3 regions of the Lysinibacillus sp. RS10 genome follow, and region 3 is predicted to be linked to each of the others. Evidence: riboswitches for the same ligand, from Rfam matches in the RefSeq annotation. Region 3 holds a riboswitch; each other region holds the start of a gene.
What was found. Region 3 has a riboswitch for S-adenosylmethionine ahead of metA (homoserine O-succinyltransferase). Riboswitches for the same ligand answer to the same signal wherever they lie in the genome.
Positions count from the first base shown of each region.

Region 1: it holds a riboswitch for S-adenosylmethionine, as region 3 does, so the genes downstream of both, ACB089_RS22815 (O-acetylhomoserine aminocarboxypropyltransferase/cysteine synthase family protein) here and metA (homoserine O-succinyltransferase) in region 3, are expected to answer to the same signal.
Region 2: it holds a riboswitch for S-adenosylmethionine, as region 3 does, so the genes downstream of both, metK (methionine adenosyltransferase) here and metA (homoserine O-succinyltransferase) in region 3, are expected to answer to the same signal.

Region 1 is NZ_CP167122.1:4,555,569-4,558,856, forward strand. It holds gene ACB089_RS22810 (hypothetical protein) at 61-447, opposite strand; gene ACB089_RS22815 (O-acetylhomoserine aminocarboxypropyltransferase/cysteine synthase family protein) at 755-2,056, opposite strand; SAM riboswitch class I at 2,173-2,286, opposite strand; gene ACB089_RS22820 (glycerol-3-phosphate acyltransferase) at 2,442-3,074, shown strand; gene ACB089_RS22825 (succinate CoA transferase) at 3,280-3,288, opposite strand, start outside.
Region 2 is NZ_CP167122.1:1,021,182-1,024,469, reverse strand. It holds gene ACB089_RS05370 (gamma carbonic anhydrase family protein) at 48-566, shown strand; gene metK (methionine adenosyltransferase) at 740-1,936, opposite strand; SAM riboswitch class I at 2,303-2,420, opposite strand; gene pckA (phosphoenolpyruvate carboxykinase (ATP)) at 3,168-3,288, shown strand, end outside.
Region 3 is NZ_CP167122.1:2,304,711-2,307,998, forward strand. It holds T-box leader at 1-199, opposite strand, end outside; gene ACB089_RS11825 (hypothetical protein) at 741-965, shown strand; gene ACB089_RS11830 (nucleotide excision repair endonuclease) at 1,032-1,403, opposite strand; SAM riboswitch class I at 1,607-1,717, shown strand; gene metA (homoserine O-succinyltransferase) at 1,836-2,771, shown strand; gene ACB089_RS11840 (endospore germination permease) at 2,853-3,288, opposite strand, start outside.

The DNA.
Region 1 (3,288 bases), 2.3 Mb from region 3:
TTAATTAAAAGGCTCATTCCCTGTAGCAGCAGAGAATGAGCCGAGATTTATGAGGGAGAACTAACTAGCTTTTGATAGCATTTGATAACGATATGTTGATATAACCTGTTGTACAAGTTCAATTTCTTCTTGCGTAAAGTTTGGTATTGCATACGTACGTTCAACTAATTGGAATGTACCGTATTTTAAGTAATACTCTGTCGCAGGTACAGGAATGTGACTTGCACCATATATTTCATATGCTTTGAAGACCTCTTTTACTATATAGCCTTCCTCTTTAGCATAAACGAATTCATTAAAAGCAGAATGTCCAAATGTCTGTACCCATTTGCTTTCAACTGACGCAAGTATGTTTTGAATGGACATGTTGTTCACAAACACATGATTTTCATTTAGTTCATAAATAAGATAAGATGCAATGTTTTGCGCACTATAAACATTTCCCATTTAAAACACTCCTTTATCATCAGTTTTTAGATCCGTGTAGCTACTGGCTACGCAAATATTCAGTACTTATGAAAAACAATTTGGTTCTAGGTTGGTAGCCTTTCGAACACTTAAGTTATTCCCTAGTATAATACAAGGATTTAAACAAGTCAATAATACTTATCAAATTACTAGGAATTATTTGTGCATACTTTCGGATTACTTACCAAATGGGGTAAGTGGTTGATGCAGCAACGTTTTACGTATTACCAAATGAGGCCCATCGAATGAGACAATACGTAAACGCTACAACATTAGCCAATTTTTATTAAGCCTCTATTGTTTGTTGAGAAGCTGTTACTTGTTCAATAGCTTGTTCTAAATCTGCAATGATATCCTCTACTGCCTCTAAACCGATTGATAAGCGAATGAGCGACTCGGTTACACCAGTTTGGATTAACTCTTCAGCTGATAATTGCTGATGTGTAGTAGATGCTGGATGAATAATTAATGATTTGGCATCCCCTACATTTGCTACGTGCGAGAATAATTTCACACTATCAATTAGTTTACGCCCTGCTTCACGTCCACCTTTAATACCGAATGTAAGCACTGAACCGAAGCCATTTCTCAAATATTTTTTTGCTAAATCATGAGTAGGGAAATCTTCTAAGCCATTGTAATTTACATATTCCACAGAAGGGTGGTTTCGTAAATATTCAGCTACTGCCAATGCATTTTCATTGTGTTTAGGAATACGCAAATGAAGCGTTTCTAAACCTTGTAATAAATTAAATGCTGCATCTGCACTTAACGTTGGTCCAAAGTCGCGTAGCAATTGTACACGCAGTTTTGTGGCAAATGCAGCCTCTGCTGTGTCAATACCATAACGCAAACCGTGATAAGAAGCATCTGGCTCAGTAAAGCCTGGGAAACGTCCACGAGTCCAATCAAACTTTCCTGCATCTACTACAACGCCACCTAAAGTTGTACCATGTCCGCCAATCCATTTTGTTGCGGAATGAACGACGATATCTGCACCGAAGTCAATTGGTGTAGAGCCATATGGTGAAGCAAATGTACTATCAATAATTAATGGCAAGCCGTTTTCATGTGCAATATTCGCTACTGCTTCAATATCTAGCACTTTTAAACTTGGGTTACCATAAATTTCAGCGAATACCGCTTTTGTTTTATCGGTAATCGCTGCTCGGAAATTTTCAGGGTTTGTTTCGTCTACAAAAATTGTTTTAATACCGTAGTTTGGTAGTGTATTGGCAAATAAATTATAAGTACCTCCATATAAAGAACTCGCCGCGACAATTTCATCACCTGCACCCGCAAGATTTAAAATGGAAAATGCGATAGCTGCTGCACCAGATGAAAGTGCTACTGCTGCTGTACCGCCCTCTAATAAAGCAACGCGTTTTTCAAAAACATCTACAGTTGGGTTTGTAATACGAGTGTAAATATTGCCAGCTTCCTCTAAGGCAAAAAGACGTTGCGCATGAGCAGTGTCTTTAAAAACGAAAGCTGTTGAGCGATATACGGGTACTGTTCGAGATCCTGTTACTGGGTCTGGCTCTTGGCCACCGTGTAACAGCAATGTTTCTGGTTTAAAATTTGTCATTGTATACCTCCAAATGGTTATTTGTTTACGATGGCACCGGAGATGAGGAGGATTTTTCAGTAGAAAACAAAAACCCTCTTCAGCTAAGAAGAGGGTTGCGGTTGCAAGTTTTCCTCCCCTTATCTGCCAGATCCAAGTAAGAATCTGTAGGAATTAGCACCTTAGCAAGTTCGTCACTTACTGGTTGCCGGGCATCATAGGGCCTATCCCTCCGCCGCTCTTGATAAGAGTATGAGATTCAATTTCCATCGTTGTTACAAAGTATAAACATAGACTTTTTTTCTGTCAACACTAAAATTTTATTTTTTCCGAAACTTCTGTCTGCTTCTGAACGTATTACGAACGCATACACTATTTTAGTATTTATTTAGAAAGGAGGAGTTTTATGGTAAAAGCCGTTATCATTTTTCTACTTGTTGGTTATTTAATTGGCTGTATTCACGGCTCTAAAGTTGCGCAGTTTTTATCCGGGGTAGATCTAAAAAAGACTGGTCATGGCAATGCTGGTGCTTCCAATGCAACACTTTCCCTTGGATGGAAATACGGCGTATTAGTCGCACTTATCGATATCGGTAAAGGTGTAGCAGCTATTATAGGTGCCCATTTCTATCTAGCAGATGCAACAAATTTAACAGAAGTACAAGTTTGGCTCTTAACCTATATCATAGCTGCCGGTGTCATCCTAGGTCACAATTTTCCATTTCATATGGGCTTCAATGGCGGCAAAGGAACTGCATCAATCATAGGGATCCTACTAGCAGTTGATTGGGAGATTGGTTTATTCGCACTCATTTTATTTGTTATTTTATCTTTCGCGACGAATTATTTAATTGTCGGTGTACTTGAATTTTATCTTGTTTTTTGTACAGCAACATATTTATGGATTCCTGGAGTAGGTCCAACGATTATAGCCCTACTACTTTTTGCAATAGCAATCATTTTGCATATTGAAAATATTAATAGATTAATTCAGGGAACTGAGCCTAAAGTGACTTCTGCATTTAAAAAAAAGAAATAACCAGGTGTGTTGATTAACTATTTTTATCCATCCTGATTAGAAGGCTTTGATTTCTGCTACGGGCTGGGGCTTACCCGATCACTTCAAGGGCTCAAACGATCACTCAGAGACCTTGCTTGACCCTAGCTTTTCGCGCAATACATTCTTAACAACTAAAAGCCTTGAAGGAACAAGTCAACTGTCCTTCAAGGCTTTCTTCATTTTATTATTTCGA
Region 2 (3,288 bases), 1.3 Mb from region 3:
ATTTGATACGATAATAATACATCATAGAAAGAAAAGAGGCGATTCTCATGATCTATCCATTTAAAGGGAAAACACCAAAGATCGATCCATCTGTTTTTATTGCCGATTATGCAACCGTTACTGGTGACGTTACAATAGATGCTGAAACGACAATTTGGTTTAACACAGTAATTCGAGGTGATGTATCACCAACAATTATCGGAAAACGAGTTAGTATTCAAGACCTTTGTTGTTTACATCAAAGCCCTAAATATCCACTCATTATTGAAGATGAAGTAACAGTCGGACATCAAGTAACTTTACATAGCTGTACGATTCGTAAAAATGCCTTAATAGGTATGGGCTCAATAGTATTAGACGGAGCAGAGATTGGAGAGGGTGCATTCATCGGGGCGGGTAGTCTTGTACCTCCAGGCAAAGTCATTCCTCCGAATAGCTTAGCATTAGGTCGTCCAGCAAAGGTTGTACGAGAATTAAATGCTGAAGATAAAGAAGATATGGAACGCATCGTACGTGAATATGCAGAAAAAGGTCAATACTATAAATCTCTTCAAACAAAAATATAAATAGCTATTTCAATTACATCGAAGCAGTTCCTCGTATTTTTGGACAACCAAGCCATACTTAGTTGTAATTAGAAGCTATTTTTTTGGATAAAACTATTTCAGCGGATGTTTGGACACCCGCTGAAATGAGTTAAAATAATTTTACAGCTTCTGCATTGTTTTAGCTAAACTATTTATAATCCTGCTTTTTCCATTAATGCGTCAGCTTTATCTGTTTGTTCCCAAGGTACATTTAAGTCCGTACGACCGAAATGACCATATGCTGCAGTTTGCTTATAAATAGGACGACGAAGATTAAGCATTTTTATAATCCCTGCTGGGCGTAAATCGAATAGCTCGCGTACCCATTCTACGATATCACTTTCCTTAACTTTGCCTGTCCCAAATGTATCTACAGCAATAGATACTGGTTGAGCAACACCGATTGCATAAGCAAGTTGTACTTCAGCACGTTCTGCTAAGCCTGCCGCTACGATATTTTTTGCCACATAGCGTGCTGCATATGCCGCTGAACGGTCCACCTTAGTTGCGTCCTTACCAGAGAAAGCACCTCCACCATGACGCGCATAGCCACCGTATGTATCAACGATGATTTTACGTCCTGTTAGACCAGCATCCCCTTTTGGACCACCTATTACGAAACGGCCAGTTGGGTTGATGAAATATTTAGTATTAGCATCTAGTAATTCATTTGGCACAACCGGAGCAATAACGAATTCTTTTATATCTGCTTGAATTTGTTCAAGCGTCGCTTCTTCGTCGTGCTGTGTTGAAATTACAATCGTATCTACGCGCACTGGTACATTATTTTCATCATATTCAACCGTTACTTGCGTTTTTCCATCTGGACGTAAATATGCAAGTTCGCCGGATTTACGTGCTTCCGTTAAACGACGAGCTAATTTATGCGCTAAACTAATTGGTAATGGCATAAGCTCTGGTGTTTCGTTACATGCATAACCGAACATTAAGCCTTGGTCACCTGCGCCAATTGCTTCAATGTCAGCGTCTGACATAGAGCCTTCACGCGCCTCTAAAGCTTGGTCAACACCTTGCGCAATATCAGGTGATTGCTCGCCAATCGCAACAAGTACTGCTAGGTTTTCAGCATCAAAGCCATATTTCCCACGTGTATAACCGATTTCTGCTACAGTATCACGGACGATACCTTTAATATCGACATATGTAGAAGTAGTAATTTCTCCTGCTACTAATACTAAGCCTGTTGTTACAGTTGTTTCACACGCTACACGTGCATTTGGATCTTCTGCTAAAATAGCATCTAAAATGGCATCCGAAATTTGGTCACAAATTTTGTCTGGATGTCCTTCTGTTACACTCTCTGATGTAAACAATCGACGGTTTGTCATTTAGTTTTCCTCCTATTACTCTTACAAATAAAATTTGTGAATGAATACGGTACTCATTACCCATGTCAAGTCCGTTCCTAAGGATTGAACTCTCAAGCCGTTGTTGCTGTCGTTTCACTTTCGCACAAAAAACAACCTGTTGCTGTCGTTTCACTTTCGCACAAAAACAACCTGTTGCTGTCGTTTCACTTTCGTACAAAAAAAACAGTTGCCGCTTTTAACACGAGGATTTTCGAAAGATCCGTCATTATAATAAGGAAAGGATTACACATACTTACCTTTACATTCGTTTTTTACAATAAAAAAAATCCTTTTCTCACGCTTACTTAACATGAGGAAAGGAAATAATGACTTCGTAACCTTTCACTCTTATCGTTCAAGGGCTTACCCTTGCATCAGGTTGGCACCAACGCATGTCGTGAAATAGTTCATGCAGGTTGCCGGGTTTCACAGGGCCTGACCCTCCACCAGCTCGGGATAAGAGTATCCGTTCAATATCTCATAATACGTAAAAGGTCGAACGTTGTCAAATATTTTTGCTTTATCCCTTACCAATTATGCCTCGCCATAATTGTGTCCGCTACGCTTTCAGTACAAAAATTATCTGCTGAAAGAAGTTAAAAACTATGGAATACACAAGGAATCAAAACACTTAACATTTGGATTATGCTATAATTTGAAGCACAGAGGCTTATTACCATAACGACATGGTAATAGTTTCAACAAACGTATCCTAACTTTTGGTGATAAGCCCAAAATAATCCCTACTCTCCACCTCACATCATGTGTTAACATATGTGTGACCCTTTAATCTTCATTCGACAAATGTTTTTTGTGGCGAAAGTAGATCGTCAGCTACGGAAGAATGCCATCTCATTATGTGGTGGATGAAAATAGTTATGCCCCCTTTTCAGTCGGTGACAAACTCCAACTGATAAAAACCAGCTAAAAATTTGACATCCTGTGCGAACCTCATGTTGGTCAAAAGCTTCCCAAACGCGATTCAACTTGTCGAAAGTGGTTGTGTAATCACTTGATTATAAATAGGGTAAAAAGCATTCTTAAAGCGAATAAATTAACTTTTTGTCGTTTTCTTGAAAAGTAATAAAATCTAAAAAATAATTTCTGAATTAGTATAGATTATTTAAGCAATTGTGTTATACTATTTTTGAAATTAAGAAAATCTCCCCAGACTCAAGGGAATACTATAAAAAAGGATGGTATTTAATCGATGAATTCAGTAGAAATTGCAAACGAACTGAAGGAATTATTAAACGGCGGTAACATTAATGTTCAACTTTCAGTACCACAATTAGCTGAAAAGGCAACATCTCGCGGTGAAGCTATGTTAA
Region 3 (3,288 bases):
TACTTACCTCAAGAAGTACGGTCATTTGACGATACTCTCGCACATGATTACGGGTGCTTACCGGCGTAGCCTACTTAGAATGATCTTTTCGGTACACAGCTCCAAGATGAATTCTCAATCGTTTTACATGCACCTCTCATCAACCGGTAACTTTCTGTTCGTAAAAATAATTGATACTATTTCTTTTCATAGCCTTTGTTCTATACAAATATTTTTGAATTGTTTTTTATTTTACAGAAAAAAATTATTTTGTCAATAAAAATTTCTTCATAACCCGCTTAAATTACATATGACATTTTACAATATAAATACAACTCACCACTTAAATATAAAAGCTAAAGGAAATATTTCAACAAATGTTAGTAAAGTTCTTTTAAAAATCTTATTCCACAATCTGGTCCGATTGTGGAATAAGAAAAGATTCTGCATATCAACACAGGATCTTTAATCAATCTTTTTTATAAAACTACAACATTTATAAAGACGTATGTTTTGTATATAAGTCGGAACCTCAACCACACGTTATGGTAATGAGCCTAAAATATAATAAATAAAAATAATTATGGCTGTTGCATGAAAGCGGGGATAAATAGTGAAGAAAATTATCATTTTATTCATGTTGACCTTAACTATCTTAGGAGCATGTAATACTTCCGCATTAAGTATTAGTGAAATTGCTGTTGTTCCAGATGAAGTGCAAAAGAAAATAATTTCCGATAATAAGCTCCAATTAATCAGTGATGGAAAAGACTTTTTACATTGTTGTTTATTCGAAAGGGATTGCACATGCTGATTTGGAGATACAGTGTGATATATTAAAAATAAAATTCGAAGAAATGAATCTATCCAACGATGTTGCTGAACAATATGTTTATAAAATTACAAAAGACCCTGAGCAGGAAATTATCGAGGTGTATATAAACGGCAAGTCCACACATTTTGATCATGTAATAACAGGTTTATAGGAAGAATAAGCCTAACGAAAAAAACCGAAACCCCCTTAAAGGAGATTTCGGTCTTTTTGCTAAAGATTAATAAAATACTTTATCAACATTGTATTTAGCACGGAATGAATTAATCGCGTATGTTTCGTAAATTTCACGTTCCATTGGATCTTCCACTTCATACACTTCAATTTTGAAAATTTCATTACGATGATTTTTCATCGGTGACACGTTGTCCTCAAAATGCTTTTTAATACGTTGACGAATTTTACGTGCTTTACCTACAAATAATAGCTCGTTCTCTTCGTTGTAGAATAAGAAAATGCCACCATTTTCACGTGTGATTTTATGGAAATCAATAAAACCATGGTATGGTGTGATTGGTACATCACCTGGCTTTAAATCTTGTTCGCGTTGGCGAATCACTAAATCTGGTTTTGGAAATTCAATTTTAATCAAACTTTTCACGTTCCTCTCTATTACTAAAGATATATGGTAACATAATTACGGCTTGTTTACCATAATATTTCATAGCGTCAACATGATTTGCATCAGGATTAGTGTTCATCAATTTAGAGAAGAACATGCATGTTAATTACAAAATATTCTATGTATTATTGATATTCTTAATTGTTCATGTTACAATTCTTTTTAATTAAATAATCTTATCAAGAGAAGCTGAGGGATTTGGCCCGATGACGCTTCAGCAACCTCTAACAAATGTTAGAAAGGTGCTAATTCCACCAAAGGATTTGTCCTTTGAGAGATAAGAGTGAACGTGGTTAAAATCCCTCTCATTCTATCTCAAATGGAATGAGGGGGATTTTTTTAATTTAGATCGACTTATAAAATTCTTTATATGTAGAGAAATACAAGAGAGGGGAATGCAAGATGCCAATTAATATTCCAAAAAATTTACCAGCTGGAGAACATTTACGTGAGGAAAAAATCTTCGTCATGGAAGAGGATAGAGCGAAAACTCAACAAATACGTCCGTTAAATATATTAATTTTAAATTTGATGCCAGAAAAAGAAAAAACGGAGCTACAATTACTGCGCTTACTCGGTAATACACCTCTACAAGTTAATATAACATTTTTAAACACAGCCACACATGAATCGAAAAATGTGAGCAAATCACATTTACAGCTATTTTACACGACCTTTCATCAAATTCGCCATCGTCGCTATGATGGCATGATTATTACGGGTGCGCCAGTTGAAAAAATGTCTTTTGAGGACGTGAACTATTGGCAGGAAATTGCAGAAATTATGGATTGGTCCAAGGAAAACGTGACATCGGTCCTTCATATATGTTGGGGCGCACAAGCAGCGTTATACCATCATTACGGTATTGGCAAAATTGAGCTCCCTGCTAAATGCTCAGGTGTTTATTCTCATGTCATTACGGATTTAACCGTGGATTTAGTTCGAGGCTTTAGCGATTTATTTACGGCCCCACATTCACGATATACTTCTGTTTCTATTGACGAAGTACGCAACCATCCTGATTTACGATTACTATCTTACTCAGGAGATGCTGGTGTCTTTATTGTGCAATCGAAGGATAATAAAAACATTATGATTACAGGACATCTTGAATATGATGCGACTACATTAGCAGATGAATATAGTCGTGATGTCGCAAAAGGTTTGGATATTGAGGTTCCAGTGAATTACTTCCCAAGTGATGATCCATTAAATGAACCGATTAATACGTGGCGTGCCCACACTCATTTATTATTTTCAAACTGGTTGAACTACTATGTTTACCAAGAAACACCATATGAATGGGATTTCGTTGATGAACTTGAATATCATATTTAGTTCATGTGTTCTGTAAACACTTAAATAAAATGATGACCTTGATCATATCAGGGTCATCATTTTTTAAATCCAAATATGTTGTTAGTTTTCTGACGGGTTTTCATTGGCAGATTCATTTTGACCTTTTGTAGTATTTCCGCAATTGCTATTAGTTTCATTCTGTATAGCATTTTGACTGTTGCTATTACTAGCATTATTAGAGGCATTTTGATTGTTATTATTACTTGCATTCGTAGTAGAATTTTGGCTGTTGTTATTACTAGCATTATTAGAGGCATTTTGATTGTTATTATTACTTGCATTCGTAGTAGAATTTTGGCTGTTGTTATTACTAGCATTATTAGAAGCATTTTGGTTGTTGTTATTGCTTGCATTATTAGAAGGATTTTGGCTGTTGTTATTACTTGCGTTATTAGAAGCATTATCGCAATTGCAATTACTTCCATTCTGTACAGCATTTTGGCTGTTGCTATTGCTAGCATTATTAGAAGCATTTTGGCTGTTGCTATTGCTAGCA